3 regions of the Streptomyces sp. NPDC018263 genome follow, and region 2 is predicted to be linked to each of the others. Evidence: riboswitches for the same ligand, from Rfam matches in the RefSeq annotation. Region 2 holds a riboswitch; each other region holds the start of a gene.
What was found. A riboswitch is a leader RNA that binds a small molecule or an ion and turns the genes downstream of it on or off. The one in region 2 is predicted to bind cyclic di-AMP.
Positions count from the first base shown of each region.

Region 1 (9,680 bases), on a different contig from region 2:
TGGAGACCTACTGCCTCGGCCAGGTCGTCTCGGTGGCCGCCGTGCTGCTGGCGGCCGGGGCGCCGGGCAAGCGGTTCGCGCTGCCCGGCTCGCGGGTGGTGCTGCGCCAGCCGGAGCTGGCCGAGCCGGTGCGGGGGCAGCCCAGCGACCTGGAGATCAAGGCGGCGGAGCTGGTGCGGGCGCGGGAGCTGATGGAGGAGCTGCTCGTCCGGCACACCGGCCGGGACGCCGCCACCGTCCACGCCGACCTGGAGCGCGAGCGGGTGCTGGACGCCACCGGCGCCCTGGAACACGGCCTGGTCGACGGGATCGTGGGCGCCCGCGAGAACCTGCCCGGCGCCCGGTGAGCGGGCCGTGCTGCCGGAGGAGCTGCCGCCGCTGCCCGCGCTGACCCGGGCCGAGGGCGAGCTGATCGACCGTTACCTGGAGGCGGCCGACCTGCTGGGCCGGGCCAACCCGGCCCGGCACGGGGACACGTACCGGGCCCTCAGGGCCGCGCAGGCGCTGGTCCGCACGGCGGCCGCGCTCCGCGACGCGCTCGCACTGATGCACGGACGGGGCGAACGGGAGCTGCACGGGCGCACGCTGGCACACGCCCTGCGGGTGCTGGACGGGGAGCGCCGCACCGCGCGCGTCGCGCTCCCGCCCGACGGTGTCGGCTGACCCGGACACCGCCTACGGCCGGACGGGGCCCGGCGTGTCGTCCGCCGAGCCGAAACAGGCCGAACGTGCTACCGCCGACCGGTGTATCTCCGGGCCCGTTTCCGGGCCCGCCGACTTGCGCGCGAAGCCCCCTGCGGGCCGCAGCGCGGCGACCGAAGCCCAGGTCCGGGGCCGTGGAGGGGAGTTGACGGCGGCTCGGACACACCCCTGTCCACCCGAACGGGTGAGTGGTGAGTAACACCACAAACCCCCGGTTCCATTGGGATTTTCGGACAGGAGTGGGCCAAGATCCCTGACTGACGACAAGACCCCGCCACAACGGCGGGGCGCATCCGGGCGGACGCCGAGTCCTGCCGCCACCCGGATGACCGGTCGACAGAAGTGCATCGGCAGGAGTGGAGGACCCGAGCAAGCCGGGTCGCCGGGACGGATGTCCGCGAGTCGCGGACGATCGTGCCGAGCAGCCCTTGGGGTGAAGCCGTGGTGACACGGCCGGGCAACTTCGCCAGCCCGAATCCGACAGGTCATCCTTCACAGGCGGCTGACGAAGGGTTGCGCATGACTGCGCTCAATCGTGTCCCGTCGCTGATGGCTCGGGCCGGCACCGCCTCGGCCCTCACCCTGGCCGCCGTGGGCGGCTCGATCATGGTGCCGGGTCTGGCCACCGACGCCTCCGCCGCGACCACCGCGTCGAAGGCACTGAAGGTCGCGGCGTCCAAGAAGGGCGCCCCCTACCGCTACGGAGCCACCGGGCCGGGCCGCTTCGACTGCTCGGGCCTGACGCTGTACTCGTTCAAGAAGGCCGGCAAGAAGCTGCCGCGCACGGCAGCCCAGCAGTACAACAAGACGCACCACATCTCCTCGGGCCGCCGCAAGGCCGGTGACCTGGTGTTCTTCCACTCGGGTTCCAGCGTCTACCACGTCGGCATCTACGCCGGTAAGGGCAAGATCTGGCACGCGCCGAAGACCGGGGACGTGGTGCGGCTCCAGAAGATCTGGACCAAGAGCGTCTGGTACGGCCGGGTCAACTAGGTCCGGCGGGACACGGCCGGGGACGGCCTCAACGGGCGTACGCGCGCCCCGAGGCCGCTCCCGGCGCCCACCGGGGCCCACCGGGGCCCTCAGTCGGCCCTCAATGGGCTCTCAGCGGGCCGGAGAGGGCTCCGGGCAGGCCGTGGCGGGCCGCGGCTGGCTCGGCACGCACCAGGGCAGCTCGACGAAGACCGTCTTGCCGCCCTCGCGGGTCGGGCGGACGCGCAGCTTGCCGCCGCACTCGACGGTGAGGCACCGGATGATGGCCATACCGCGCCCGTTGTCCTGGGCGACGGCGGCCGGAAGTCTCTTCGGCATCCTCGGGTGGCTGTCCGTCACCCCGATGAGCAGCAGCTCGTCACGGGCCAGTACGACGTCCACGGTGAAGGTGGGCGACTGGCCCAGGGTGTGCTGGACGGCGTTGGTGGCCAGTTCGGAGACGATGAGGCGCACGGTGTCGGTGACCTCGTCGTCCGCGGGGAGCCCCCAGCTCGCCAGCGTGCCCACCACGTAGGACCTGGCCGTGCGGACCGAGGCGGGATCGCTCGGCAGAGTGACGGATGCTTCCAGATGGTCTGCCATGGCGAAGTCGTCCCTTTCCCACGGGTGCGCCCGCCGTCCTCCCACGGGCCGCGCGGCGACGCGGGGCGGAGGTCGGGCATGATCCCGCTCTGGTGCCTGCACGCCAGCCTGCCATCACGGAAGCGGTCCGGTGAACCAACCCCCCAGATACGCGGACATCTGTCGCTCAACGGGGTGAACTCTGCGACGCGAGACCGTATTTGACGGGGTTTTTCCGGGCCTCAGCAGGGCCGAACGGCGGTGATGACCCGTACGGCCCGTTCGATGTCCGCCTCCGACAGGTCCGCGCGCGCGGTCAGCCGCAGCCGGGAGACGCCGTCCGGGACGGACGGCGGGCGGAAGCAGCCCACCGACAACCCCTCGGCCCGGCAGTCCGCGGCCCAGCGCACGGCGGCCTCGGGGGACGGCGCCCGTACGGAGACCACGGCCGCGTCGGGCCGTACCGCCGCGAGGCCCTCGGCGGTCAGCCGGGCGTGCAGTTCGGCGGCGACCGCGCGGACGCGGGCCGGGCGCTCCGGTTCGCGCCGGAGCAGGCGCAGCGCGGCGAGCGCGGCGCCCGCCGCGGCGGGGGCGAGGCCGGTGTCGAAGATGAACGTCCGCGCGGTGTTGACCAGATGGCCGATCACCCGCGCCGGGCCCAGCACCACCCCGCCCTGGCTGCCCAGCGACTTGGACAGCGTCGCCGTGGCCACCACGTCGGCCGCGCCGGCGAGCCCCGCGGCGTGAACCGCGCCCCGGCCGCCCTCCCCGAGGACGCCGAGGCCGTGGGCGTCGTCCACGACCAGTCCGGCTCCGTGTTCCCGGCAGGCGCGGGCCAGCGGGCCGAGGGGCGCCGCGTCGCCGTCGACGGAGAACACCGTGTCGGAGACGGCGACTGCCTCTCCCTGATGGGTCGCCAGGACCTTGGCCACGGCCTCCGGCTCGGCGTGCGCGACGACCTGGGTGGTGCCGCGCGCCAGGCGGCAGCCGTCGATGAGGGAGGCGTGGTTGCCCGCGTCGGAGACGATCAGCGAGCCGTGCGGGCCGAGCGCGGTGACGGCGGCGAGGTTGGCCGCGTAGCCGGAGGACAGCACGAGGCCCGCCTCGAAGCCGCAGAACTCGGCGAGTTCGGTCTCCAGGCGGGCGTGCAGCTCGGTGGTGCCGGTGACCAGCCGGGAGCCGGTGGCGCCGCCGCCCCAGGTGCGGGCCGCCCCGGCCGCGCCCTCGGTGACCTCCGGGTGGCGGGCCAGGCCCAGGTAGTCGTTGCTCGCCAGGTCCAGCAGGGGCGAGTCGGCGGGGCGGGGGCGCAGGGTCCGCAGGAGTCCGGCGCGGCGGCGCGCCTCGGCCTGCTCGTCGATCCAGCCGAACGCCATGGCTCCTCCGGGGGCTTGCTCTGGTGGGCGCTTGTGCAGACACCAGATTTTGTAGACAACAGACAGACACTAGCGGCGGGGAGAGCCGCCCATGATGTGGCAATACCCACACGGTGAACCCGGGTCGTTGTGCGAAGTCTCCTTGGCCCGGAGCGGTCGGGTAGGACAGGATCAACCCTCATGGACCTGCTGAACACGCTGGTGGACAAGGGACTGCGGCGCGAGACGCCGACGCGCGAGGAAGCGCTCGCCGTGCTCGCCACCTCCGACGACGACCTGCTCGATGTGGTGGCCGCGGCCGGCAAGGTGCGGCGGCACTGGTTCGGCCGCAGGGTGAAACTCAACTATCTGGTCAACCTCAAGTCGGGCCTGTGCCCGGAGGACTGCTCCTACTGTTCGCAACGCCTGGGCTCCACGGCGGGCATCCTCAAGTACACCTGGCTCAAGCCCGACCAGGCGTCCGAGGCGGCGGCCGCCGGGCTCGCCGGGGGCGCCAAGCGGGTCTGCCTGGTGGCGTCCGGGCGCGGTCCCACCGACCGGGACGTGGACCGGGTCTCGGACACCATCAAGGCCATCAAGGAACAGAACGACGGTGTCGAGGTGTGTGCCTGCCTGGGCCTGCTCTCCGACGGCCAGGCGGAGCGGCTGCGGGCGGCGGGCGCCGACGCCTACAACCACAACCTCAACACCTCCGAGTCGACCTACGGCGACATCACCACCACCCACACCTACGCCGACCGGGTGGACACGGTGCACAAGGCGCACGCGGCCGGTCTCTCCGCCTGCTCGGGTCTGATCGCGGGCATGGGTGAGCGCGACGAGGACCTGGTGGACGTGGTGTTCGCGCTGCGCGAGCTGGACCCGGACTCCGTTCCGGTGAACTTCCTGATCCCGTTCGAGGGCACCCCGCTGGCCAAGGAGTGGAACCTCACCCCGCAGCGCTGTCTGCGCGTCCTGGCGATGGTCCGCTTCGTCTGCCCGGACGTGGAAGTGCGGATCGCGGGCGGCCGTGAGGTGCACCTGCGTTCGCTCCAGCCGCTCGCGCTGCATCTGGCCAACTCGATCTTCCTCGGTGACTACCTGACCAGCGAGGGCCAGGCGGGCAAGGCCGACCTGGACATGATCGCGGACGCCGGGTTCGAGGTGGAGGGCGCGGACCAGGTGACGCTGCCGGAACACCGGGCGGCTGGCGGCGGGGGCGGCTGCGGGTCGCACGCGGCGGCGGGCGGGTGCGGGCCGGACGCGGAGGCTTCCGGGTGCGGGCCGCACGCCGGGGGCGGGGTCTGCGGTACGGCCCCGGTCGCGGCCGAGGCGCCCGCGTCCGCCGAGCCGCGCACCGACCTGGTCGCCGTGCGCCGCCGGGGTGCCGGGACGGACCTCGCGCCCAATGCGTGACCCGGGTACGGCCGAGCTGCTGGAGCTGGACCGGCGGCATGTGTGGCATCCGTACGGTCCGATGCCGGGCCGGAGCGAACCGCTCGTCGTGGAGTCGGCGAGCGGGGTCCGGCTGCGGCTGGCGGACGGCGCGGAGCTGGTCGACGGGATGTCGTCCTGGTGGTCGGCGATCCACGGCTACCGGCATCCGGTGCTGGACGAGGCCGCGCGCGAGCAGTTGGGGCGGATGAGCCATGTGATGTTCGGCGGGCTCACCCACGAGCCCGCCGTACGGCTGGCGAAGCTTCTTGTCGACATGTCGCCCGAGGGGCTCGAGCACGTCTTCCTGGCGGACTCCGGGTCGGTGTCCGTCGAGGTGGCCGTCAAGATGTGCCTCCAGTACTGGCGTTCGCTCGGCCGCCCCGGCAAGCGGCGCCTGCTGACCTGGCGCGGCGGGTACCACGGCGACACCTGGCACCCCATGTCGGTGTGCGATCCGGAGGGCGGTATGCACGGGCTGTGGTCCGGCGCGCTGCCCCGCCAGGTCTTCGCGGACGCGCCGCCCGCCGGCTACGAGGAGGCGTACGCGGAGCACTTGCGGTCCCTGATCGAGCGGCACGCGGACGAACTGGCCGCCGTGATCGTGGAGCCGGTGGTACAGGGCGCGGGCGGGATGCGGTTCCACTCCCCCGCGTATCTGCGGGTGCTGCGCGAGGCGTGCGACGCGCACGGCGTACTGCTGGTGTTCGACGAGATCGCCACCGGCTTCGGGCGTACGGGCGCGCTGTTCGCGGCGGAGCATGCCGCGGTCTCGCCCGATGTGATGTGCGTGGGCAAGGCGCTGACCGGCGGTTACCTCACGCTGGCGGCGACCTTGTGCAGCGCGCGGGTGGCCGACGGCATCTCGCGCGGCGAGTTGCCGGTGCTCGCGCACGGACCGACCTTCATGGGCAACCCGCTGGCCGCCAACGTGGCGTGTGCCTCGCTGGAACTGCTGCTCGGGCAGGACTGGCGGGGCGAGGTCAAGCGGATCGAGTCCGGCCTGCGGGAGGGTCTCGCCGGGGCCGCGGAGCTGCCCGGCGTCCGGGACGTGCGCGTGCTGGGCGCCATCGGGGTGGTCCAGCTCGGTCACGAGGTGGACATGGCGGCCGCGACGCGGGCCGCCGTGCGGGAGGGCGTGTGGCTGCGCCCCTTCCGCGATCTGGTCTACACGATGCCGCCGTACGTCACGGACGACGCGGACGTGGCACGGATCGCGCGCGCGGTGTGCGCCGCGGCGCGGGAGGGATGACATGCCGGTACTGGTGATCACGGGCACGGGCACGGAGATCGGCAAGACGATGGTGACGGCCGCCGTGGCGGCCTCCGCTGTCGCGGCCGGCCGCTCGGTGGCCGTCCTGAAGCCCGCGCAGACGGGCGTGGGTCCGGACGAGCGCGGCGACGCCGACGAGGTGGTCCGCCTCGCGGGTCCGGTCACGGCCCGCGAACTGGCCCGCTACCCCGACCCGTTGGCCCCCGCCACGGCCGCCCGCCGCTCCGGGCTCCCTCCCGTCCACCCCCAGGACGTGGCGGAAGCCGCCGCCAAGCTCGCCACCGACCACGACCTGGTCCTGATCGAGGGCGCGGGCGGCCTCCTGGTCCGCTTCGACCCCGCGGGCAACACCCTCGCCGACGCGGCGGCCCTGCTGAACGCCCCGGTCCTCCTGGTCGCCCCGGCCGGCCTGGGCACCCTGAACGCGACGGAGCTGACGGCCCGCGAACTGAAGCGCCGCGAGCTGGAGTTGACCGGCGTGGTCATCGGCTCCTGGCCCCCCTCCCCCGACCTCGCCACCCGCTGCAACGTCACCGACCTCCCGGAGGTCGCGGGAGCCCCCCTCCTGGGCGCCCTCCCCCAGGGCACCGGCACCCTGCCCCCTGCGGACTTCCGCACCCAGGCCCCGGCCTGGCTGTCCCCCCGCCTGTGGGGGACGTGGGACGCGGACGGGTTCCGGGAGCGGGAGGGGGTGGCCTAGGAGCGTACGGATTCCTCCCCTGCCGCATCCGCCGCTCCACCGATTGCCGAACACCGTTTCAGGTGTGGTTCGGGTCACACTAGGCTCGGGCGTGGTCGTGGAGTCGGGCTGTCGAGGCGTTGGGGAGTGCATCTTGTTCACATCTGCTGCTCAGGACGCGCCGGGCGCGGTGCCGGGCCGGGGGACGGTGGCGCGGGCCCGGGGGCTGACCAAGGCGTACGGGACCGGGGAGACGGCCGTGGTCGCGCTGGACTCGGTGGACGTGGACATCGCGCGGGGGAGGTTCACCGCCGTGATGGGGCCCTCGGGGTCGGGGAAGTCGACGCTGATGCACTGCCTGGCCGGGCTGGACACGGTCTCGGCCGGGCAGGTGTGGCTCGGGGACACCGAGATCACAGGGTTGAAGGACGCCGAGCTGACCCGGCTGCGCCGGGACCGGATCGGGTTCGTCTTCCAGTCGTTCAATCTGATCCCCACCCTGACGGCGGCGGAGAACATCACCTTGCCGATGGACATCGCGGGCCGCAGGCCCGAGCCCGGCTGGGTGGACCAGGTGATCGACCGGCTGGGGCTGCGGGACCGGCTCGGGCACCGCCCGGCCCAGTTGTCCGGCGGCCAGCAGCAGCGGGTCGCGTGTGCGCGGGCGCTGGCCTCGCAGCCGGAGCTGATCTTCGCGGACGAGCCCACCGGCAACCTGGACTCCCGCTCGGGTCTGGAGGTGCTGGGCTTCCTGCGCAGCGCGGTGGACGACCTGGGGCAGAGCGTGGTCATGGTGACGCACGACCCCGGTGCCGCCGCCCACTCCGACCTGGTGCTCTTCCTCGGGGACGGCCGGATCGTGGACCGGATGGAGCGGCCCACGGCGGACACCGTGCTGGAGCGGATGAAGGCGTTCGACGTGGTGCGGGGCCGGCTCGGCGACGACGCCGTGGCGCGGGAGGACTGAACCACCGTGCTCAAGGCGACCCTGAGAAGTTTTCTCGCGCACAAGGGGCGGCTGGCGCTCTCCGCGCTGGCCGTCGTGCTGTCCGTGGCGTTCGTCTCGGGAAGCCTGATCTTCTCCGACACGGTGACCCGTACCTTCGACCGGCTGTTCGCGTCCACCGCGGCGGATGTGACGGTCGGCCCGAAGCAGGACCTGCGCTCCCCCGTCCCCGGCGGCGCGACACAGACGGTCCCCGCCGGCCTCGCGGGCCGGGTGGCTAAGGTCCCCGGTGTCGCCGAGGCGCACGCCGACGTGTCGGTGCAGAACGTCACGGTGGTCGACAGCCGCAACCGGTCCGTCGGCCCGACCACCGGCGCCCCGACGATCGCGACTTCCTGGCACGTGACCGACCGCAGCCCGGTGGAGCTGACCTCGGGTCACGCCCCGCGCGGCGCGGACCAGGCGCTGCTGGACGCGGACACGGCGGGCAAGAAGCACGTCGGCATCGGAGACACGCTGACCGTGCAGGCCCAGCCGGGCACGTTCCGGGTACGGGTCGTCGGCATCGCCACCTTCCGCACCACCAACCCCGGCGCCGCCCTGGTCTTCCTGGACCAGGCCACGGCCGGGAAGCAGTTGCTGGGCTCGGCGGACAAGGCCACCGCCATCTCGGTGCAGGCCGCGCCGGGCGTCACCGACCCGGAGCTGAAGAACCGGGTGGCCGCCGCGATCGGCAGCGGTGGCTACGAGCTGCGGACCGCCGCCGAGCAGGCCAAGTCGGCGGCGGCGAACCTGGGCGGCTTCCTCGACGTGATCAAGTACGTGATGCTGGGATTCGCCGGGATCGCGGTGCTCGTCGGCGTCTTCCTGATCGTCAACACCTTCTCCATGCTGATCGCCCAGCGCACCCGGGAACTCGGCCTGCTGCGGGCGCTGGGCGCGGACCGGCGTCAGGTGCGGCGCTCGGTGCTGCTGGAGGCGCTGCTGCTCGGCGTGGCGGGCTCCACGCTGGGCCTCGCGGCCGGGATCGGGATGGCGTACGGGCTGATCCGGCTGATGAGCCTGTTCGGGATGAACCTGAAGGCCACCGAGATGGTGATCGGCTGGGGCACGCCGGTCGCGGCGTACGTGGTCGGGGTCGGCGTCACCTTCGTCGCCGCGTACCTCCCCGCGCGGCGGGCGGCGACGGTGTCGCCGATGGCGGCGCTGTCGGACGCGGAGATCGCCGGGGTGGACAAGCCGCTGACCGGCCGGGCGATCGCGGGCGCGGTCATGGGCGTGGCCGGGGCGGCGGCGCTGGCCGGGTGCGTGGCGGCGACGAAGGCGGCTCCGGCCGCCGCGCTGCTGGGGCTCGGCGTGGTGCTGACCCTGATCGCCATGGTGATCGCCGGACCGCTGCTGGTGCGGCCGGTGATCCGGGTGCTGGGCGGCGCGTTCCCGGCGCTGTTCGGCTCGGTGGGCCGGATGAGCCAGCGCAACGCGCTGCGCAACCCGCGCCGTACGGGCGCCACGGCGGCGGCGCTGATGGTGGGCCTCGCACTGGTCGGCGGGATGTCGGTGGCGAGCGCCTCGATGTCGGCCTCCTTCGACCGGCAGATCGACCGCACCCTGGGCGCGGACTTCATCGTGCAGAGCGCCAACTTCACCCCGTTCAGCGCCGATGTGCGGCGCACGGTGCAGGGGACGGAGGGCGTCGGGCTGGTCGTACCGCAGCGGATCACGCCGCTCGCGGTGCGGATG
Region 1 covers NZ_JBVHFA010000010.1:99,119-108,798, reverse strand. The annotation lists gene ACZ3HQ_RS27525 (ATP-dependent Clp protease proteolytic subunit) at 1-347, shown strand, start outside; gene ACZ3HQ_RS27520 (hypothetical protein) at 355-663, shown strand; cyclic di-AMP (ydaO/yuaA leader) riboswitch at 1,036-1,218, shown strand; gene ACZ3HQ_RS27515 (C40 family peptidase) at 1,222-1,695, shown strand; gene ACZ3HQ_RS27510 (ATP-binding protein) at 1,807-2,277, opposite strand; gene ACZ3HQ_RS27505 (8-amino-7-oxononanoate synthase) at 2,499-3,629, opposite strand; gene bioB (biotin synthase BioB) at 3,810-5,024, shown strand; gene ACZ3HQ_RS27495 (adenosylmethionine--8-amino-7-oxononanoate transaminase) at 5,017-6,294, shown strand; gene bioD (dethiobiotin synthase) at 6,296-7,015, shown strand; gene ACZ3HQ_RS27485 (ABC transporter ATP-binding protein) at 7,149-7,961, shown strand; gene ACZ3HQ_RS27480 (ABC transporter permease) at 7,968-9,680, shown strand, end outside.
Region 1: it holds a riboswitch for cyclic di-AMP, as region 2 does, so the genes downstream of both, ACZ3HQ_RS27515 (C40 family peptidase) here and ACZ3HQ_RS04610 (transglycosylase SLT domain-containing protein) in region 2, are expected to answer to the same signal.

Region 2 (9,680 bases):
GAAGGTCACCACGTCCCCGTCCTCCAGGAACGCCCGCTTCCCATCGGGGAGTTCGAGCGGATCGCGCCCGTTCCAGGTCAGCTCCAGCAGCGACCCCCGCTGCCCCTCGGCCGGCCCGCTGACCGTGCCGGAGGCGTAGAGGTCACCGGTGCGCAGCGAGGCGCCGTTCACCGTGAGGTGGGCGAGCTGCTGGGCGGCGGTCCAGTACATGGTGGAGAAGGGCGGCTCGGCCACCACCTGGCCATTGATCGCGACGGAGATCCGCAGGTCGTAGCCGCCGGGCTCGACGCCGGGGGCGGAGTCGTCCAGGTAGGGCAGCAGCGGGTGGGTGCGCTCGGGCGGGGCCACCCGCGCGTCGTCCAGCGCGGCCAGCGGGGTGATCCACGCCGAGACCGAGGTGGCGAAGGATTTGCCGAGGAAGGGGCCGAGGGGCACGTACTCCCACGCCTGGATGTCGCGCGCGGACCAGTCGTTGAGCAGGCAGAGGCCGAAGACGTGGTCGCGGAACGCGGTCAGCGGGACCGGGGTGCCCTGCGCGGAGGGCACGCCCACCACGAAGCCGACCTCCGCCTCGATGTCGAGCCGGATCGACGGCCCGAAGACCGGGGCCGGGTCGGCGGGGGCCTTGCGCTGGCCGGAGGGGCGGACCACATCGGTGCCGGAGACCACGACCGTGCCCGCGCGGCCGTGGTACCCGATGGGCAGATGCTTCCAGTTGGGGGTGAGCGGGTCGGGGGAGTCGGGACGGAAGATCTGCCCGACGTTCCGGGCGTGGTGCTCGGAGGCGTAGAAGTCGACGTAGTCGGCCACCTCGAACGGCAGGTGCAGCGTGATCTGCGACAGCTCGTGGAAGTGGGGCTCGGCGGCGGCCCGGTGCGCGGGCCGGGTGACCCAGTCGGTGAGCGCCGCGCGCACCTCGGCCCAGACGGCGGGACCGGAGGCCAGCAGCGGGTTGAGGTTTGGCGCGCAGAGCATGTCCGCGTGCGGGAAGTCCAGCGCACGGGCGGCGGCGCCCGCGTCCAGCACATGGTCGCCGAGCCGGACGCCGATCCGGCGATCAGTGCTGCCGGACGGCGAGAACACGCCATAGGGCAGGTTGTGCGGACCGAAGGGGTCGCCCTCGGGAACGTCGAACGGTGGCACGGGGGGCATGGGGTGCTGCCTCACTCTCATCCGCGTCGGCCTGGGTTGATGATCCATAGCGTCGGGCCACACGTTACGGCCGGAACCGGTGTGTTGGGCAGGGTGCGACGGCCGGTGGGGGGCATGTCTAAAGAGTTCGCAACGTCCGAGTAGTGCTTGTCGGAGGGAAGTGTTCCGGCTTAGCGTCCTTCGGGGGACACGGACGGGGTGGGTCCGGTCCAAAAGGGGGACACGTGGGGGGACCCGTGGCCGGAAGACGCTTTGGCGCGCCCATCGAGGCGGACCGCGAAGTGCCTGGCCTGATAGTCAAGTTCGGCGGATATCCGCTGCACCACGGCGGCGTCGGCGCGATCCGCAGCCTCGGCCGGCTGGGCGTGCCGATGTATGCCATCACCGAGGACCCGTACACCCCGGCCGCCGCCTCCCGCTATCTGCGGCGGGCGTTCGTCTGGCCGACGACCGGCGCGGAGGAGCCGGAGCACCTGGTGGAGGGGCTGCGCCGGATCGGGCGCCGCATCGGCCGCCCGGCCGTGCTGATCCCGACCGACGAGGAAGCGGCCGTTCTCATCGCCGAGCACCAGGACGAGCTGTCCGGCACCTTCCTCTTCCCGCCCGTCGACCCGGCCCTGCCGAGACGGCTGGCCAGCAAGCAGGGGCTGCACGAGCTGTGCGAGGAGCACGGTGTCGCCAGCCCCACGACCGTCTTCCCGACCTCGTACGACCAGGTCGTGGCCTTCGCGGACGAGGCGCTCTTCCCGGTGGTGGCCAAGAACCGGGAGGCGTTCGTCCGGCGCAGCCGCCCGGCGGTCGGCGGCACCACCCGGATCGGCAGCCGCGCCGGACTGCTGGCCCTGGCCCGCGACTGGGGCGACGACCCCGGGGTGATCCTCCAGGAGTACCTGCCGAGGGAGGCGGCCGAGGACTGGATCGTGCACGCCTGCTTCGACGCGGACGCCAACCCGCTCGCCGTCTTCACCGGCGTCAAGGTCCGCTCCTGGCCCCCGCACGCGGGCATGACGGCCCACGCCTACGTGGTCGACAACCCCGAACTCGCGGACCTGGCGACGAGGTTCGTGAAGCGGCTCGGCTTCGCCGGGGTGGCCGACCTCGACCTGCGCTTCGACCGCCGCGACGGCCAGTACAAGCTGCTGGACTTCAACCCCCGGATGGGCGCCCAGTTCCGGCTCTTCGAGAGCGAGTCGGGCGTGGACGTCGTACGGGCTTTGCATCTGAACCTCACCGGCCGGGCCGTGCCCGAGGGGGAGCAGCGGGCCGGGCGGCGGTTCGTCGTGGAGAACATCGACCTGCCCGCCCTGCTCGCCTACCGGCGCAGCGGCTACACCACGCCGTCCGCCCCCGCGCGGGCCGAGGGCACGGAGCTGGCGTGGCTCGCGGGCGACGACCCGATGCCGTTCCTCACGATGCTCGCCCGCTTCGGCCGCCCCGGCGCGAAGCATCTCTACCAGCTCTGGCGGACCAGCCGCCGGGGCGGCGGCACCTCGCACTCCACGAAGTAGGCAAGGCCACGCACGTGGCGCACAGCGTCCTGGGGAGGGACTTCGTGATCCGACCGGTTGCAGTCATCGGGGCCGGGCCGTACGGCCTGTCCACCGCCGCCCATCTGCGGGCGCGCGGCCTCCCCGTACGGGTCTTCGGCGACCCCATGGTGAGCTGGCGCGCGCACATGCCGGAGGGGATGCTGCTGAAATCCACGCCGGCCGCATCGAGCCTCGACTGCCCGCAGCCCGGCCACACGCTCGCCGACTACTGCGACGCGGCCGGCGTGCGGCGCCTGGTCACCGACGAGGACATCATCCCGGCGGAGACCTTCATCGCGTACGGGGAGTGGTTCCAGCGGCGGCTGGTGCCGGATCTGGAGCGGGTCCGGGTGGTGTCGGTCGAGCGGGGGCGCCCCGGCGGGTTCGAGCTGAAGCTGGACTCGGGGGAGCAGTTCGCCGCGCGTGCGGTGGTGGTCGCCACCGGGCTCTCCGGCTTCGCCCACCTGCCGCCGGAGCTGGCCGGAGCGGCCTTCGACGGGCCGGCGCCGGTCACGCACAGCTCGCTCCACCACGACCTCGGCCGGTTCGCGGGCAAGGAGCTGATCGTCGTCGGCGCCGGCCAGTCCGCGCTGGAGACCGCCGCCCTCGCCGCCGAGGCGGGCGCGGCGGTACGGGTCGTCTCGCGCGGGAGGGGGAAGGTCGCCTTCGGCGCGCCGCCCTGGAAGCAGCCGAGGTTCCGGCCCGAGTCGCCGTTCGGCCGCGCCTGGTCGCTGTGGGCGCTCAGCTACTACGCCCAGCCCTACCGCTTCCTGCCCGAGGGCGCCCGGCACCATCTGGTCCGCCGGGTGCTCGGGCCGCTCGGCGCCTGGTGGCTGCGGGACCGCTTCGAGGGGCGGGTGCAGGTGAAGGAGGTGGCGCGGGTGGTGTCCGCCGAGACGGTGGACGGCGCACCGGTGCTCACCGTGCGCACCCACGGCGGCCGCACCGACCGGCTCACCGCCGACCACGTCATCGCGGCCACCGGCTACCGGGTCGACCTGGCCGCCCTGGACTTCCTCGGCCCCGGCCTGCGCACGGACCTCGCGGTCACCCGCGGCGCCCCGCGCCTGGGCCCCGGCTACGTCTCCTCGCTGCCCGGCCTCTACTTCACCGGCCTGCCCGCGGCAGCTTCGTACGGCCCGGTGATGCGCTTCGTGTGCGGTACGGAATTCGCCTCCCCGAGGCTGGCGAAACACCTGGCGGCGGCCCATGGCGCGCGGAGCTGAGCGACGCGTCAACTCCGGTACCGGGGTGGTGAGTCGGGAGGACCGGTGATCCGTATTCTCTGGTCATGGCCGCACCCTCCCCTCGCTCCCGTCCCTCGCTCATCGCCACCGACCTGGACGGGACGCTGCTGCGCGGCGACGACACGGTCTCCGCCAGGTCGCTCGCCGCGCTCGCGGCGGCGGCACGCGCCGGTGCCCGGCACCTGGTGGTGACGGGCCGCCCGGCGCCCCGCGTACGCCCCCTGCTGGCCGCGCTCGGCGGCACGGGGCTCGCGGTGTGCGCGCAGGGCGCCCAGGTGTACGACGCCGCCACCGGCACCCTGCTGTGGTCGGTCCGGCTGGACCGGGAGCTGGCCGAGACCGCGCTCGGCAAGATCGAGGCCGAGGTCGGCCAGGTGCATGCGGCCGCCGACCAGGACGGTGTGGACGGGCTCACCCTGATCGAGGCCGGCTACCGCATGCCGCACCCGACCCTGCCGGCCGTACGGGTGGAGCGGCGCGAGCAGCTCTGGCGGGCGCCGATCAGCAAGGTGCTGCTGCGCCACGACCGGCTGTCCGACGACGAACTGGCGGCCACCGCCCGCTCGGTCGTCGGCTCGCTGGCCACGGTCACCATGTCGGGACCCGGCACGGTGGAACTCCAGCCCTGCGGCATCACCAAGGCGACCGGGCTGGCGCTGGCCGCCGAGCACCTGGGCCTCGGCCGCGCGGACACGGTGGCCTTCGGGGACATGCCGAACGACATCCCGATGTTCCAGTGGGCGGCCCACGGCGTCGCCATGGCCGGCGCCCACCCGGAACTGAGGGCGGTGGCCGACGAGGTGACCCTCTCCAACGAGGACGACGGGGTGGCCGTCGTCCTGGAGCGCCTGTTCCCCCGCTGACGCCGACGGCCCCCGCCGCACGCGCGAGGCGTGCGACGGGGGCGTGGTTCGGCGGCTGTACCGGCTTAGTACGGGCCGTTGACGTTGTCGATCGAGCCGTAGCGGTGGTACGCGTAGTTGCAGGCGGCGGTGATGTTGGCGACCGGGTTGTACGGGTCGAAGGACGTGCCGGCGACGTGGTACGTGCGGAAGGTCGGGTCGATCACCTGGAGCAGGCCCTTGGACGGGGTGCCGTTGATGGCGTTGATGTCCCAGTTGTTGATGGCCAGCGGGTTGCCCGAGGACTCGCGCATCACGTTGCGGTGGATGCCGTTGTAGGTGCCCGGGATGCCCTTCTCGGCCATGATCGCCAGGGACTGGCGGATCCAGCCGTCGAGGTTGTTCGGGTACACGGCGGAGGCGGCGGCGGGCTTGGCGGCCGGGGCGGCGGAGGCGCTGGTGGCGCCGATGAGGGGGAGCGCGAACATCGCGGCACCGGTACCGGCGACGGCGAGCGTGCGGACGAGGCGCTTGGTGCGGGCACGGCGCGGCTGAGCAGCAGCAGACATGTCGGTGTTTCCTCTCCGTCGCCTGCGAGGTGAGCTGTCGGGTTCGGGCGGGGAGGTGCCCGGCCGCGTCGTCCCCGGTGCCCGTCGGACACCGGGGACGATTTCGGCTTCACCCCGAGCCGTCCCGGCGCGACATGGGTCGCACCGGTCCGGCGGCTTACCTGGGTCCCCCGCTCCTGCCGTACGAATGAGTTCGTGAGTGGGTGTGCCAGGCGCGGCAGGATTCGGCGTTCGCCTGACAGGGCGGGAACGTATGCGACCGCACATGTCCGGAACAAGTAGTGGATTCACCCAAAGCGCTAGTTGACCTTGGTCTGTCCCAAATGGCCTACTTGATCCTTTGCGTCCGCCAATCCTCAACTTCCGTACCGCGCACGGTAAGAAGGGGGTGAGAGGGGGGCTTTGGGGGGTAGGCGCGTCAGGGCGGTCCGCGTGAGCCAACTCACGGAATCGCAAAATACGCAAAATCAGACATGGGGGATTATGTGCATTTGAGCCGTCTGTGGGTATTAGGGAGTGTCGGTCCCCCGCAGACGGAACCTCTCGGACCCTCCCGCTCGTTGGCCCGGTGTGACCCCCGTGGTGTCGGATCGCCCGACCGAATCCCCCTGCACCGGCCGTTGTCCACCCATTCGGTACATGACGGACGAAATCCGATACCTCACGAGCTGGACCGGTGGGTGCGATCGGTGATCGAAAGAGGACCGGATACGCTGCCTTGACTGATGGCAGCGACCTATCGACAAGCCGTGAAGTCGCCAGCAGACACCAGCAGACAGGAGAACCTCGTGACCGTCGTCGGGCCGTTCGGGCTGAGCGTGCGGGACCAGGCACTGGAAGCCGATGTCCAGGCCGGACTGGCGGCTGTCGAGGCGGGCCTGCTAGAGGCCACCAAGAGCGACGTCCCCTTCATCACCGGGTCCGCCCAGCACCTGGTGCGGGCCGGCGGCAAGCGGTTCCGTCCGCTGCTCGTGCTGCTGGCCGCCCAGTTCGGCGACCGGCACGCCCCGCGCATCGTGCCCTCGGCCGTCGTCGTGGAGCTGACCCACCTGGCCACGCTCTACCACGACGACGTCATGGACGAGGCGGCCGTGCGGCGCGGCGTGGACAGCGCCAACACCCGCTGGGGCAACTCGGTCGCGGTGCTCACCGGCGATTTCCTCTTCGCCCGCGCCACGCAGATACTCGCCGATCTCGGCCCCGAGGCCGTCCGGGTGCAGGCCCTCGCCTTCGAGCGTCTCGTCACCGGCCAGATAATGGAGACCGCGGGTCCCCAGGACGGCCGCGACCCGGTCGAGCACTACCTCGACGTGCTCTCCGGCAAGACGGGCTCGCTGGTCGCCGTGTCCTGCCGGTTCGGTGCCATGATGTCCGGCGCCGAGGAGAGCGTGGTCGACGTGCTCACCCAGTACGGCGAGCGGCTCGGCGTCGCCTTCCAGCTCGCCGACGACGTGCTGGACATCGCCTCCGACTCCGACGAGTCCGGCAAGACCCCCGGCACCGACCTGCGCGAGGGCGTGCCCACGCTGCCCGTGCTCCGGCTGCGCGAGCGTGCCGCCCGGCTCGGCGAGCCCGCCGACCTCGCGCTGTGCGAGCTGCTGGACTCCGACCTCAGTGACGACGCCCGGCTCGACGAGGCGCTCACCGCGCTGCGCGCCCACCCCGCGCTGGAGCAGGCCCGCCGCGACGCGGTCCGGTACGCGGAGGAGGCCCGCGCGGCCCTCGCCCCGCTGAAGGACTGCACCGCCAAGTCCGCCCTGATCGAACTGTGCGACGCCGTGGTGCACCGGGCGGGCTAGCGCGCACGGGCGCTCGTACGACCCCTACGGGTCGGTGCGGGCGCCCGGTCCGTACGTCATACCGCAGGTGTACGCCGAGTTGGCTCCGTGGGCTGACGCCTGAGGACTGCGGAATTGGTGTGATGGGAACCAGGGAAACCACCACTCCTCACCGATCCGGGTGAGAATGGCGGCTCAGGTGGACCCCATAGAGCGCAGCCGCCGCCGACGACGGAGGTAAGGCAGACATGGCACCGTACGAATCCGACCACGCGACCGGCACCGGCCCCGACGCGGACCCGCGTACCGGACGCCGCAAGGCCGCCCGGTACGTCGTGCCCGTCGCGGTGGTGAGTGTCGCGGCCGCCACCATCGGGCTGGTCCCGGCGCTCGCCGCCTCCGGCGACCCGGACCTGCCGAAGATCACCGCGCAGCAGCTCGTCGAGAAGATCGCCAAGTCGGACGTCCAGCGGATGTCCGGCACCGTCAAGGTCAGCACCGACCTCGGCCTGCCCGACCTCGGCAGCCTCCAGGGCACCATGGGCTCCGGCCAGGGCGACTCCTCCGCCGACCCGCGCACCAAGCTCACCGAGCTGGCCTCCGGCACCCACACCCTGCGCGTGGCCGCCGACGGCCCCGAGAAGCAGAAGGTCTCGCTGCTGGAGCGGGACGCCGAGTACAGCCTCATCCACAACGACAAGGACGTGTGGGGCTACGACAGCGCGAGCAACGAGGTCTTCCACACCACGGCCCAGCACACCGGCGACAAGCGCGAGCACCGGCCGAGCGCCACGCCCGACGACTTCGCCGAGGAGGCGCTGAAGTCGGTCGACTCCACCACCTCGGTCACCGTCGACGGCACCGCCCGTATCGCCGGCCGCGACGCCTACCAGCTCGTGATCAAGCCCAAGCAGTCCGGCTCCACCGTCCGTGACGTCACCATCGGCGTCGACGCCAAGACCGGCCTGCCGCTGAAGTTCACCCTCACCCCGAAGAGCGGCGGCGCCCCCGTCCTCGACGCGGGCTTCACCAAGGTCTCCTTCGCCGCCCCGCCCGCCTCCACCTTCGACTTCCGCCCGCCCAAGGGCGCGAAGGTGACCGAGGAGAAGCCGGGCAAGGACGGCAGGCGGGAGCACGCCCCCGACTTCGGCGGGCAGTTCGCGCCGGGCGACCTGAGCGGCGCCGACACCATCGGCGAGGGCTGGACCACCATCGCCACGTTCGACACCGGCGCCAAGGGGGACAAGACCTCCCAGCAGGGTGGCGGCGCGATGGACGGCTTCCTCGGCTCGCTCGGCGACCAGGTCTCCGGCGACTTCGGCAAGGGCACCGTCTTCTCCACCCGCCTGGTCAACGCCCTGATCACCGACGACGGCAAGGTCTACGCGGGCGCGGTCACCAAGGACGCCCTGGTCAAGGCGGCCGACGCGGACAAGTAGCCCGCCCGACACGCGAAGGGACCCGAATGGAGCCACCGTCCGCCACGGGGGAAGAGCCCGCGCCGGTCATCGCCACGCGCGGCCTCACCAAGCGGTACCGGGGCGGACAGCTCGCCGTGGACGGTCTGGACCTGACCGTCCCGGCGGGCAGCGTCTTCGGCTTCCTCGGCCCCAACGGCTCCGGCAAGACCACCACCATCCGCATGCTGATGGGCCTGATCGACCCGACCTCGGGCACCGCGCACGTCCTGGGCCGCTCCATGCCGGGCGCCACCCGCGCCGTACTGCCCGAGGTCGGCGCCCTCATCGAGGGCCCCGCGCTCTACGGCTTCCTCTCCGGCCGCGACAACCTGCTGCGCTACGACGCCGCCGACCCGGCCGCCGACCCCCGCACCCGGCGCGCCCGCACCGCCGCCGCGCTGGAGCGGGTGGGGCTCGCCGCGGCCGGGGGCAAGAAGGCAAGGGCGTACTCGCTCGGCATGAAGCAGCGCCTCGGCCTGGCCGCCGCCCTGCTCCGGCCGCGCCGCCTGCTCGTGCTGGACGAGCCCACCAACGGGCTCGATCCGCAGGGCATGCGCGAGATCCGCGGCCTGATCCGGGAACTGGCCGCCGACGGCACCACCGTCTTCCTCTCCTCCCACCTCCTCGACGAGATCGAGCAGGTCTGCACCCACGCGGCGGTGATGACCCGCGGCCGGCTCGTCATCCAGGGCGCGGTGGCCGACCTGTCCGCCGGGGCGCGCGGCCGGCTCGCCGTGACCACGCCGGACCCGGCCGACGCGGCCCGCGTGCTCAAGGAACAGGGCGTCACCGACCTCACCGTGACCGGCCAGGCGGTCACCGGGGAACCGCCCGACCGCGACCTCGCCGAGGTGAACGCCGCCCTGGTCGCGGCGGGCGTGCGGGTACGGGGGTTCACCCTGGAACGGGCCTCGCTGGAGGACGCGTTCGTGGCTTTGACCGGAGAGGGCTTCGATGTCGCGGGCTGAGACCACGTACCCCACCGCGCCCCGGCCCCTGTGGACGTTCGGGCTGCTGCGCAGCGAGCTGGTCACCACCCTGCGCCGCTGGCGCACCCTGGTGCTGCTCGGGGTGCTGGCCGCGGTGCCGGTGCTGATCGGGAT
Region 2 covers NZ_JBVHFA010000001.1:972,543-982,222, reverse strand. The annotation lists gene fahA (fumarylacetoacetase) at 1-1,143, opposite strand, end outside; gene ACZ3HQ_RS04625 (carboxylate--amine ligase) at 1,434-2,660, shown strand; gene ACZ3HQ_RS04620 (FAD-dependent oxidoreductase) at 2,705-3,907, shown strand; gene ACZ3HQ_RS04615 (HAD family hydrolase) at 3,973-4,791, shown strand; gene ACZ3HQ_RS04610 (transglycosylase SLT domain-containing protein) at 4,857-5,339, opposite strand; cyclic di-AMP (ydaO/yuaA leader) riboswitch at 5,344-5,543, opposite strand; gene ACZ3HQ_RS04605 (polyprenyl synthetase family protein) at 6,128-7,138, shown strand; gene ACZ3HQ_RS04600 (LolA family protein) at 7,366-8,556, shown strand; gene ACZ3HQ_RS04595 (ABC transporter ATP-binding protein) at 8,583-9,545, shown strand; gene ACZ3HQ_RS04590 (ABC transporter permease) at 9,532-9,680, shown strand, end outside.

Region 3 (9,680 bases), on a different contig from region 2:
GTCCACCGGGCCCTCGATCTCCTTCACCGAGCGGTGCGCGGGCACCCCGTCGACCTCGTGACAGCCGTCCGGGAAGGCGTTGTTGACCGCGTACAGCGGGCCCGCGTACCCGGCGTCCCGGATGTTGCCGAGGACGCCGCGGCCGACCCCGCCGGGCGCGCGGCCGACGCCGATGACCGCGACGGAGCCGGGGGCGAGCAGCCGCCGCACCGAGTGGGCCTCGGCCCGCTGCTCCCGCGCGAGCTGCACGGCCATCGAGCGGTCGGTGGGTTCGAGCCCGAACTCCAGCCGGACCACGCCGTCCTCGAAGCTGCGCTTCTGGGTGTACCCGGCGTCGGTGAACACCTTGATCATCTTGGTGTTGGCAGGCAGCACCTCGGCGGCGAAGCGCCGGATGCCGCGCTCACGGGCGACGGCCGCGATGTGCTCCAGCAGCGCGGAGGCGACACCCCGGCCCTGATGGGCGTCCTGCACCAGGAAGGCGACCTCGGCCTCGTCGGCCGGGGCGGAGGCGGCCAGGCCGTCGGCGCCGATGCGGTCGTAGCGTACGGTGGCGATGAACTCGCCGCCGACGGTGGCGGCGAGCCCCACCCGGTCCACGAAGTCGTGGTGCGTGAAGCGGTGCACGTCCTTGGCGGAGAGCCGCGGGTACGGCGCGAAGAAGCGGTAGTACTTCGACTCGTCGGACACCTGCTCGTAGAAGCTGACGAGACGGTCGGCGTCGTCGGCGGTGATGGGCCGGATGCGCGCGGTCCCGCCGTCGCGCAGCACCACGTCCGCCTCCCAGTGGGCGGGGTACTCGTGCCGGTCCTGCCGGTCCGCCGGGGTCTGCATGGGCCCCAGGGTACGGCTCGCGCGGGCGTACGGCGCGAGGCAGTGTGTGGGACACGGAAGTCGGGCCGAGGCCGCGGTCCGACGGCCGGTACGGAGAGGTTCCGGGGCGGTGAAGTGCCGCTCCGGGCACGCTTCGCCGTATGGGAAACTGGTCTAGACAACCTGAGAGACTGAAGGGCAGCATCACATGGCTGAGCGCCGCGTCAACGTCGGCTGGGCCGAGGGCCTCCACGCCCGCCCCGCTTCCATCTTCGTCCGAGCCGCCACGGCCACAGGCGTCCCGGTCACGATCGCCAAGTCCGGCGGCACCCCGGTCAACGCGGGCTCGATGCTGGCCGTCCTGGGCCTGGGCGCCCAGGGTGGCGAGGAGATCGTCCTCGCCTCCGACGCCGACGGCGCGGAGGCCGCGCTGGACCGGCTGGCCAAGTTGGTCGCCGAGGGCCTGGACGAGCTGCCCGAGACGGTCTGACCGCATTCTCGGCGGAAGCCGCGTCGCTCCTTTTGCGGGCGGCGCGGCTTCCGTGTTTCCGCGCGTTCGTTCAGGCACCTCGAATTGCGCGCCGTCGGCAATTGACGGCACGCCGGAAAAGGGCAGCACAATTGCCCGGCACGCGAATATCCCTCTTTGTATACAGCGCCCGTGTTAATTCCGGAGTCCCGCTGTGTTTACAGCATGTTGCGCGTGCCGGGCGCGGTCGCCCGGGGCGGTGCGCAGCCGGTGGGCGAGGGTCGCGCGCTCGGTGTGCAGCGCGGTGACCGCCCGCGCCCGCTCGCTGTCGCCGCGCGCCACCGCGTCCACGATCGCGCCGTGCTCCGCCCAGGTCTCCGGTGGCCCGGCCGGGCCTTCCACCGTGTACATCCAGGCGATCTTGCGGCGGAGCTGGGTGAGCGCCGAGGTCAGCGCGTGGCTGCCGCACGCCTGGGCGAGCGTCTCGTGGAACCAGCCGTCCAGCGCGCGCAGGTCGTCGCTGTTGCCGAGCCCGGCCCGCTCCTGACCCAGTCTGACCAGGCCGCGGAGCACCTTCAGATGGGCCTCGGTGCGCCGCTGGGCGGCCCGCGCGGCACCGAGCGGCTCCAGCAGCAGGCGCATCTCCAGCAGGTCGGCGGCCTCCTGCTCGCTGGGCTCGGCCACGCAGGCGCCCGCGTGGCGCCGGGTCACCACGAAGCCCTCCGCCTCCAGCGTGCGCAGCGCCTCGCGGACGGGGACACGCGAGACGCCGTACCGGCGGGCGAGGACCTCCTCGGTGAGCCGGCCGCCGCGCTCGTGGACCCCGGCGACGATGTCGTCCCGGATCGCCGTGCACACCGAATGCGCCGGAATTCGCATGACCCACCTCCGCCTTAATGCCCGTGAAACGCCGGCGACAGCGCTTGTCCCGTGACTCTATGACAATGCGCGAGGATTTCCGATGGCCTACCGGAATCCATGGCTATTTTTTGGACAGCACCCGTTGGACAGCACCCGGGGGAAATCGCGCAGCGAAAAGCCCCGGCCGGGTGGGCCGGGGCTTTTCGGGACCGGAGGGTCAGACGTTCACGCCGTGCTTGCGGAGGTAGGCGACGGGGTCGACGTCGGACCCGTAGTCGGGGCCGGTACGGGCCTCGAAGTGCAGATGCGGGCCGGTGACGTTGCCGGTGGCGCCGGACAGGGCGATCTGCTGGCCGGGGACGACCCGCTGGCCCACGCTGACGCCGATGGACGACAGGTGCCCGTACTGGGTGTACATCCCGTCGGCCATCCTGATCACGATCTCGTTGCCGTACGCGCCGCCCCAGCCGGCGGAGACCACGGTGCCGGCGCCGGCCGCGTGGACCGCGGTGCCGCTGGCGGCGTGGAAGTCGATGCCGGTGTGCGAACCGGACGACCACAGGGAGCTGGAGGACTGGTAGGCGGTGGAGACGTAGGAGCCGGTGATCGGCATGACGAAGGAGTTGAGGCGCTCGCGCTCGGCCTTGCGGGCGGCGCGCTCCTTGGCCTCGCGGGCCCGCTCGGCGGCGGCGCGCTCGGCGGCCTCCTCGGCGGCCTTGCGCTCGGCGGACGCTTTCTGGGCGGTGGCCTGCGCGGCGATCTCGTCGGCGAGGGTGTCGCTGACGGCGATGACGGGGGTGAGGCCGGTGTTCTCGACGGAGTTGTCCGCGGCGAGCGCCGGGGAGGCCGAGAGGGTGCCGACGACACCGGTGGTGAGGGCCGCGACACCGGCCGCCGTAGCGGTGGTGCGCTTGACCCGGCCGGGCTTGCGGTGCTTCCCGGTGGCGCACATGAACGCCATGAGCAGGCTGTTCCTTTCCTTCCCTCTCGCCTACCGGGTTAGCTGACGGGTTCGGAGCAGGAAGGTCTCCTACGGCCGCCCTCGCATCAGCGCGGGCGCCCGATTCACCCCAGGGACTGCGGTGGGTCCCCGGCTCCCCCTACGGGGGACTCGGCGATGGCTGTCCGGTGCCGCGGGCGCGGCGCACTGCCTGACGAACAGCCCGGAAGAAGCTAAAGGGGACCGGAGCGGATCTTCAAACGGGTCCGGACTTTTGTAGCGCATCCCACACGTCAGAGGGGGTAACCTCCGCCCCAATCCGGACATTTGGTGACCGGTGTTCGAGGATGCTCCCGAACACGCGTGTGGGCCCTGACGACTTGTGTGCCATCAGGACCCACTCGCGTCCGCCTACTCGGCCGAGACCACCTTCACCTCGCCGATGCCGAGCGCCTCGACGGGCTCCTTGATCTGCGCGGCGTCGCCGACCAGGACCGTGACCAGACGGTCGGCCGGGAAGGCGTTCACCACGGCGGCCGTGGCCTCCACGGTGCCGGTGGCGGCCAGCGTGCGGTACAGCTCCGCCTGGAAGTCGTCGGGGAGGTGCTGCTCGACCTGGTCCGCGAGGGTGCCGGCGACGGCGGCGGCCGTCTCGTACTTCAGCGGGGCCACGCCCACGAGGTTCTGCACGGCCACGTCCCGCTCGGCGTCGGTCAGGCCCTCGGCCGCCAGCGTGTGCAGCACCGTCCACAGGTCCGCGAGCGCGGGGCCGGTGTTCGGGGTGTCCACGGAGCCGCTGATGGCGAGCATCGCGGCGCCGGTGCCGTCCGGGGCGGAGCGCAGCACCTGGCCGAAGGCGCGCACGCCGTAGGTGTAGCCCTTCTCCTCGCGCAGGACGCGGTCCAGGCGGGAGGTGAGGGTGCCGCCGAGGCAGTACGTGCCGAGCACCTGGGCGGGCCACACGCGGTCGTGCCGGTCGGAGCCGATCCGGCCGATGAGGAGCTGGGTCTGCACGGCGCCGGGCCGGTCCACGATGACCACACGGCCGGTGTCGTCGGCGGTCACCGGCGGCACCGGGCGGGCCTGGCCCGGGGTGCCGGTCCAGGCGCCCAGGGTCTCGGCCAGCAGCGCGTCGAGGTCGATGCCGTCGAGGTCGCCGACGACCACCGCGGTGGCGGTGGCGGGGCGCACATGGCGGTCGTAGAAGGCGCGGACGGCGCCCGCGTCGATCTTCTCGACGGTCTCCTCGGTGCCCTGGCGCGGCCGGGACATGCGCGCGGAGGCCGGGAACAGCTCCTTGGACAGCTCCTTCGCGGCGCGCCGGGCCGGGCTGGCCAGCTCGTGCGGGATCTCGTCCAGGCGGTTGCGGACCAGGCGCTCGATCTCGCTCTCCGCGAAGGCGGGGGCGCGCAGGGCGTCCGCGAGCAGGGTGAGGCCCTTCTCCAGGCGGGAGGCGGGCACCTCCAGGCTGAGCCGGACGCCGGGGTGGTCGGCGTGCGCGTCCAGCGTGGCGCCCGCGCGCTCCAGCTCGGCGGCGAACTCCTCGGCGGAGTCCTTGTCGGTGCCCTCGGAGAAGGCGCGCGCCATGATGGTGGCGACGCCGTCGAGACCGGCCGGTTCGGCGTCCAGGGGGGCGTCGAGCAGCACCTCGACGGCGACGACCTGCTGGCCGGGGCGGTGGCAGCGCAGCACGGTCAGGCCGTTGTCCAGCGTGGAGCGCTCGGGCGCCGGGAACGCCCACGGCTTGGCCTCGCCGGCCTGCGGCTGGGGGTGGAACTCCATGGGGGCGAGCTCGGTCACTTGGCCGTCTCCTCGTCGTGGTTGCCGGCCTCTACGGTGGCCTCGTGCTCCGGGTCGTCGGGCAGGTCGATGTCCTCGACGGCCTCCGGGGACTTCGGCTCGTAGACGAGCACGGCGCGGTTGTCCGGGCGCAGGCGGGCCTTGGCGACCTCGCGGACCTCCTCGGGGGTGATGTCGAGGACCCGCTGGACGGCGGACAGGGCGAGCTGCGGGTCGCCGAACAGGACGGCGTACCGGCACAGTTCGTCGGCGCGGCCCGCGACGGTGCCGAGCCGGTCCAGCCACTCGCGCTCCAACTGGGCCTGGGCGCGCTCCATCTCCTCCGGGGTCGGGCCCTCCTCGGCGAAGCGGGCCAGCTCCTCGTCGATGGCGGCCTCGATGACCGGGACCTCGACGTCGCCGGAGGTCTTCACGTCCAGCCAGCCCAGCGAGGGGGCGCCGGCCAGCCGGAGGAGGCCGAACCCGGCGGCGACGGCCGTACGGTCGCGGCGCACCAGGCGGTTGTAGAGGCGGGAGGACTCGCCGCCGCCCAGGACGGTGAGGGCGAGGTCGGCCGCGTCGGACGCGCGCGTGCCGTCCTCCGGGAGCCGGTAGGCGGCCATCAGGGCGCGCGCCGGGACCTCCTCGACGACGACCTCGCGCAGCTCGTCCCCGATGACCTCGGGCAGCGAGCCGTCGCGCGGGGCGGGCTTGCCGTCGTGGCCGGGGATGGAGCCGAAGTACTTCTCGACCCAGGCCAGCGTCTGCTCGGGGTCGATGTCGCCGACCACGGAGAGCACCGCGTTGTTGGGCGCGTAGTAGGTGCGGAAGAACGCGCGGGCGTCCTCCAGCGTGGCCGCGTCCAGGTCGGCCATGGAGCCGATCGGGGTGTGGTGGTAGGGGTGGCCCTCGGGGTAGACCATGGCGGTCAGCTTCTCGAAGGCGGTGCCGTAGGGGACGTTGTCGTAGCGCTGACGGCGCTCGTTCTTGACGACGTCGCGCTGGTTCTCCATCGACTCGTCGTCCAGCGCGGCCAGCAGGGAGCCCATCCGGTCGGCCTCGAGCCACAGGGCGAGTTCGAGCTGGTGGGCGGGCATCGTCTCGAAGTAGTTGGTGCGTTCGAAGCTCGTCGTACCGTTGAGCGAGCCGCCCGCGCCCTGGACCAGCTCGAAGTGGCCGTTGCCCTTGACCTGGCCCGAGCCCTGGAACATCAGGTGCTCGAAGAGGTGCGCGAGGCCGGTGCGGCCCGCCACCTCGTGGCGGGAGCCGACGTCGTACCAGAGGCAGACCGCCGCGACGGGGGTCAGGTGGTCCTCGGAGAGCACCACGCGCAGACCGTTGGCCAGGCGGTGCTCGGTCGCTGTCAGGCCCCCGGAGCCTGCCTGGGCTGTGGTCGTGTGACCCATGGGCATGTACGTCCCTTCGCAAGCGGTGGCGGTCGAGTGAAACCGCGGTTTTCCTGCCGTTCCTGCCACTGTATGCAAAGCGTGCGAGGGCCCGGCGGAGTTCCCGCCCGACGTACGCCCACAGCGGATCGACTAGCCTGCGTCAGGCGTGCTCATGGCGAGCGCGCTCCCGGGCCGGCGTACGGCGGTGGAGCGCGGGGCCGCCGAGCACCGTGGGCCGACCCGTACGGACCGGGTCGCGGCCCGCGTTGTCAGTGCCCCGGTCCACAATGGTCCCCGTCCGATCCGTCCCACGCCTTCAGCAAGGAGCCGGCAGCGATGGCCCGCCGCAGCACCAAGACCCCGCCGCCCGACGACTCGTACGAGGAGAAGATCCTCGACATCGACGTCGTGGACGAGATGCGCGGCTCCTACCTCGAATACGCGTACTCGGTCATCTACTCGCGTGCACTGCCGGACGCCCGGGACGGTCTGAAGCCGGTGCACCGCCGCATCGTCTACCAGATGAACGAGATGGGCCTGCGCCCCGAGCGCGCCTACGTGAAGTGCGCGCGCGTGGTCGGCGAGGTCATGGGCAAGCTGCACCCGCACGGCGACGCGTCGATCTACGACGCGCTGGTGCGCATGGCGCAGCCCTTCTCGATGCGCGTCCCCCTGGTCGACGGACACGGCAACTTCGGCTCCCTGGGCAACGACGACCCGCCGGCCGCCATGCGGTACACCGAGTGCCGGATGGCCGCCGCGGCGGGCCTGATGACGGAGTCCATCGACGAGGACACGGTCGACTTCGCGCCGAACTACGACGGCCAGGAGCAGGAGCCGGTCGCCCTCCCCGCCGCCTTCCCGAACCTGCTGGTCAACGGCTCCTCCGGCATCGCGGTCGGCATGGCGACCAACATGGCGCCGCACAACCTGCGCGAGGTCATCGCGGCCGCCCGCCATCTGATCAAGCACCCCAACGCGGACCTGGACGCCCTGATGCGGCACGTCCCGGGCCCCGACCTGCCCACCGGCGGCCGGATCGTCGGCCTGGACGGCATCCGGGACGCGTACGCGACCGGCCGCGGCTCCTTCAAGATGCGCGCGACGGTCGCCATCGAGGCGGTGACCGCCCGCCGCAAGGGCCTGGTCGTCACCGAACTGCCCTTCGCGGTCGGCCCGGAGAAGGTCATCGCGAAGATCAAGGACCTGGTCAACGCGAAGAAGATCCAGGGCATCGCGGACGTCAAGGACCTCACCGACCGCGAGCACGGCCTGCGCCTGGTCATCGAGATCAAGAACGGCTTCGTGCCGGAGGCGATCCTGGAGCAGCTCTACAAGCTGACCCCCATGGAGGAGTCCTTCGGCATCAACAACGTGGCGCTGGTGGACGGCCAGCCGCTCACGCTGGGCCTCAAGGAGCTGCTGGAGGTCTACCTCGACCACCGCTTCGAGGTCGTGCGCCGGCGCAGCGAGTTCCGCCGGACCAAGCGCCGCGACCGGCTCCACCTGGTCGAGGGCCTGCTGACCGCGCTCGTCGACATCGACGAGGTCATCCGGGTGATCCGGTCCAGCGAGAACTCCGCGCAGGCCAAGGAGCGCCTGATGGAGCGCTACGGCCTGAGCGACATCCAGACCCAGTACATCCTCGACACGCCGCTGCGCCGCCTCACCAAGTACGACCGGATCGAGCTGGAGGCGGAGAAGGACCGGCTCAACCAGGAGATCGAGGAGCTGACCCGCATCCTGGATTCGGACGCGGAGCTGCGCAAGCTGGTCTCGGGCGAACTGGCCGACGTGGCCAAGAAGTTCGGCTCCGACCGGCGTACGGTCCTGCTGGAGTCGGCGGCCTCCCAGGTGGCCACGGTGCCGCTCCAGGTGGCCGACGACCCGTGCCGGGTGCTGCTCTCCTCGACCGCGCTGCTGGCCCGGACGAAGGGTGCCGAGCCGCTCTCGCAGGAGGGCGGCCGGGTCAAGCACGACGTGATCGTCTCCTCGGTGCCCGCGACCGCGCGGGGCGAGATCGGGGCGGTGACGTCGAGCGGGCGCCTGTTGCGGATCAACGTGGTCGACCTGCCCCAGTTGCCGGACACCGCGAGCGCGCCGAACCTCTCCGGAGGGGCGCCGCTGGCGGAGTTCGTCTCCCTGGAGGGCGACGAGACCGTGGTCTGCCTGACCACGCTGGACGAGAACTCGCCGGGCCTCGCGATCGGCACCGAACAGGGCGTGGTCAAGCGGGTGTTGCCCGACTACCCGTCCAACAAGGACGAGTTGGAGGTCATCACCCTGCGGGAGGGTGACCGGATCGTCGGCGCGGTGGAACTGCGCACCGGCGAGGAGGACCTGGTCTTCATCTCCGACGACGCCCAGCTCCTGCGCTACCAGGCGTCCCAGGTGCGCCAGCAGGGCCGTCCGGCGGGTGGTGTGGCGGGCATCAAGCTCACCGAGGGCGCGAAGGTGATCTCGTTCACGGCGGTCGACCCGGCCGTCGACGCGGTGGTGTTCACGGTGGCGGGCTCGCGGGGCACGCTGGACGACTCGGTGCAGACGACGGCCAAGCTGACCCCGTTCGACCAGTTCCCGCGCAAGGGCCGGGCGACCGGTGGTGTGCGGTGCCAGCGGTTCCTGAAGGGCGAGGACTGTCTCGCGCTGGCCTGGGCGGGTCCCGCTCCGGCGCGGGCGGCGCAGAAGACCGGGCTGCCGGTGGAGCTGCCGGAACTGGACCCGCGCCGCGACGGATCGGGGACCTCACTGGCGAAGACCGTGTCGGTGGTGGCGGGGCCGGTCGTCTAGCGGGGCCCCAGGGTGTGGCGGTTCTACGGTGTGCCGGGCTCGTCCTCGGAGCCCGGCACATAGCGGAGTACGCCCCACATGGCCCGTTCGTCGGTCTCGGCGGTCTCCCCGGCGCCGCCCCGGCAGGCGTCCAGCTCCTTGCCCAGGGCGTCGGCGTCGATGCCGGTGCCGATCAGGACGAGCTGGGTGAGGCGATCGGCGCCGGGCGGCCAGGGCTCGGGCAGGAAGCGCAGAAAGCGGCCGACGGCGTGTACGGCGTACCGGTTGGCGGGGTCGTGGGCGCCGAAGTCGACGTATCCCTTGATCCGGTACAGGCCCTCCGGGCGGGCGTCCAGGAAGCGCATCAGGGCGCGGGGGTCCATGGGGGTGTCCGAGGTGAAGGACAGGGTGTCGTAGGCGGAGTGCAGGTGGGCGGCGTGCGGGTGGCCGGGGTGCGCGTCGGCTTCGTCTTGTCCGTCGTGGCCGTCGTGTCCGTCGTGGCTGTGCAGGTCGTCGAAGGAGAGCTGGCCCACGCGCTCTTCGCTGGGGCGGCAGTCGAAGAGGAACTCCGGGTCGACGCGGCCGTAGGTGGCGGGGAGTACGGCACCCTCGGTGAGTTGGTGGACCAGGCCGAGGACGCGGTCGGCGTCGGGTGCCCGGT
Region 3 covers NZ_JBVHFA010000004.1:568,948-578,627, forward strand. The annotation lists gene ACZ3HQ_RS14950 (bifunctional acetate--CoA ligase family protein/GNAT family N-acetyltransferase) at 1-834, opposite strand, end outside; gene ACZ3HQ_RS14955 (HPr family phosphocarrier protein) at 1,022-1,303, shown strand; gene ACZ3HQ_RS14960 (GntR family transcriptional regulator) at 1,478-2,161, opposite strand; gene ACZ3HQ_RS14965 (M23 family metallopeptidase) at 2,361-3,104, opposite strand; cyclic di-AMP (ydaO/yuaA leader) riboswitch at 3,117-3,270, opposite strand; gene ACZ3HQ_RS14970 (M16 family metallopeptidase) at 3,495-4,883, opposite strand; gene ACZ3HQ_RS14975 (M16 family metallopeptidase) at 4,880-6,274, opposite strand; gene ACZ3HQ_RS14980 (DNA gyrase/topoisomerase IV subunit A) at 6,587-9,040, shown strand; gene ACZ3HQ_RS14985 (CobW family GTP-binding protein) at 9,064-9,680, opposite strand, start outside.
Region 3: it holds a riboswitch for cyclic di-AMP, as region 2 does, so the genes downstream of both, ACZ3HQ_RS14965 (M23 family metallopeptidase) here and ACZ3HQ_RS04610 (transglycosylase SLT domain-containing protein) in region 2, are expected to answer to the same signal.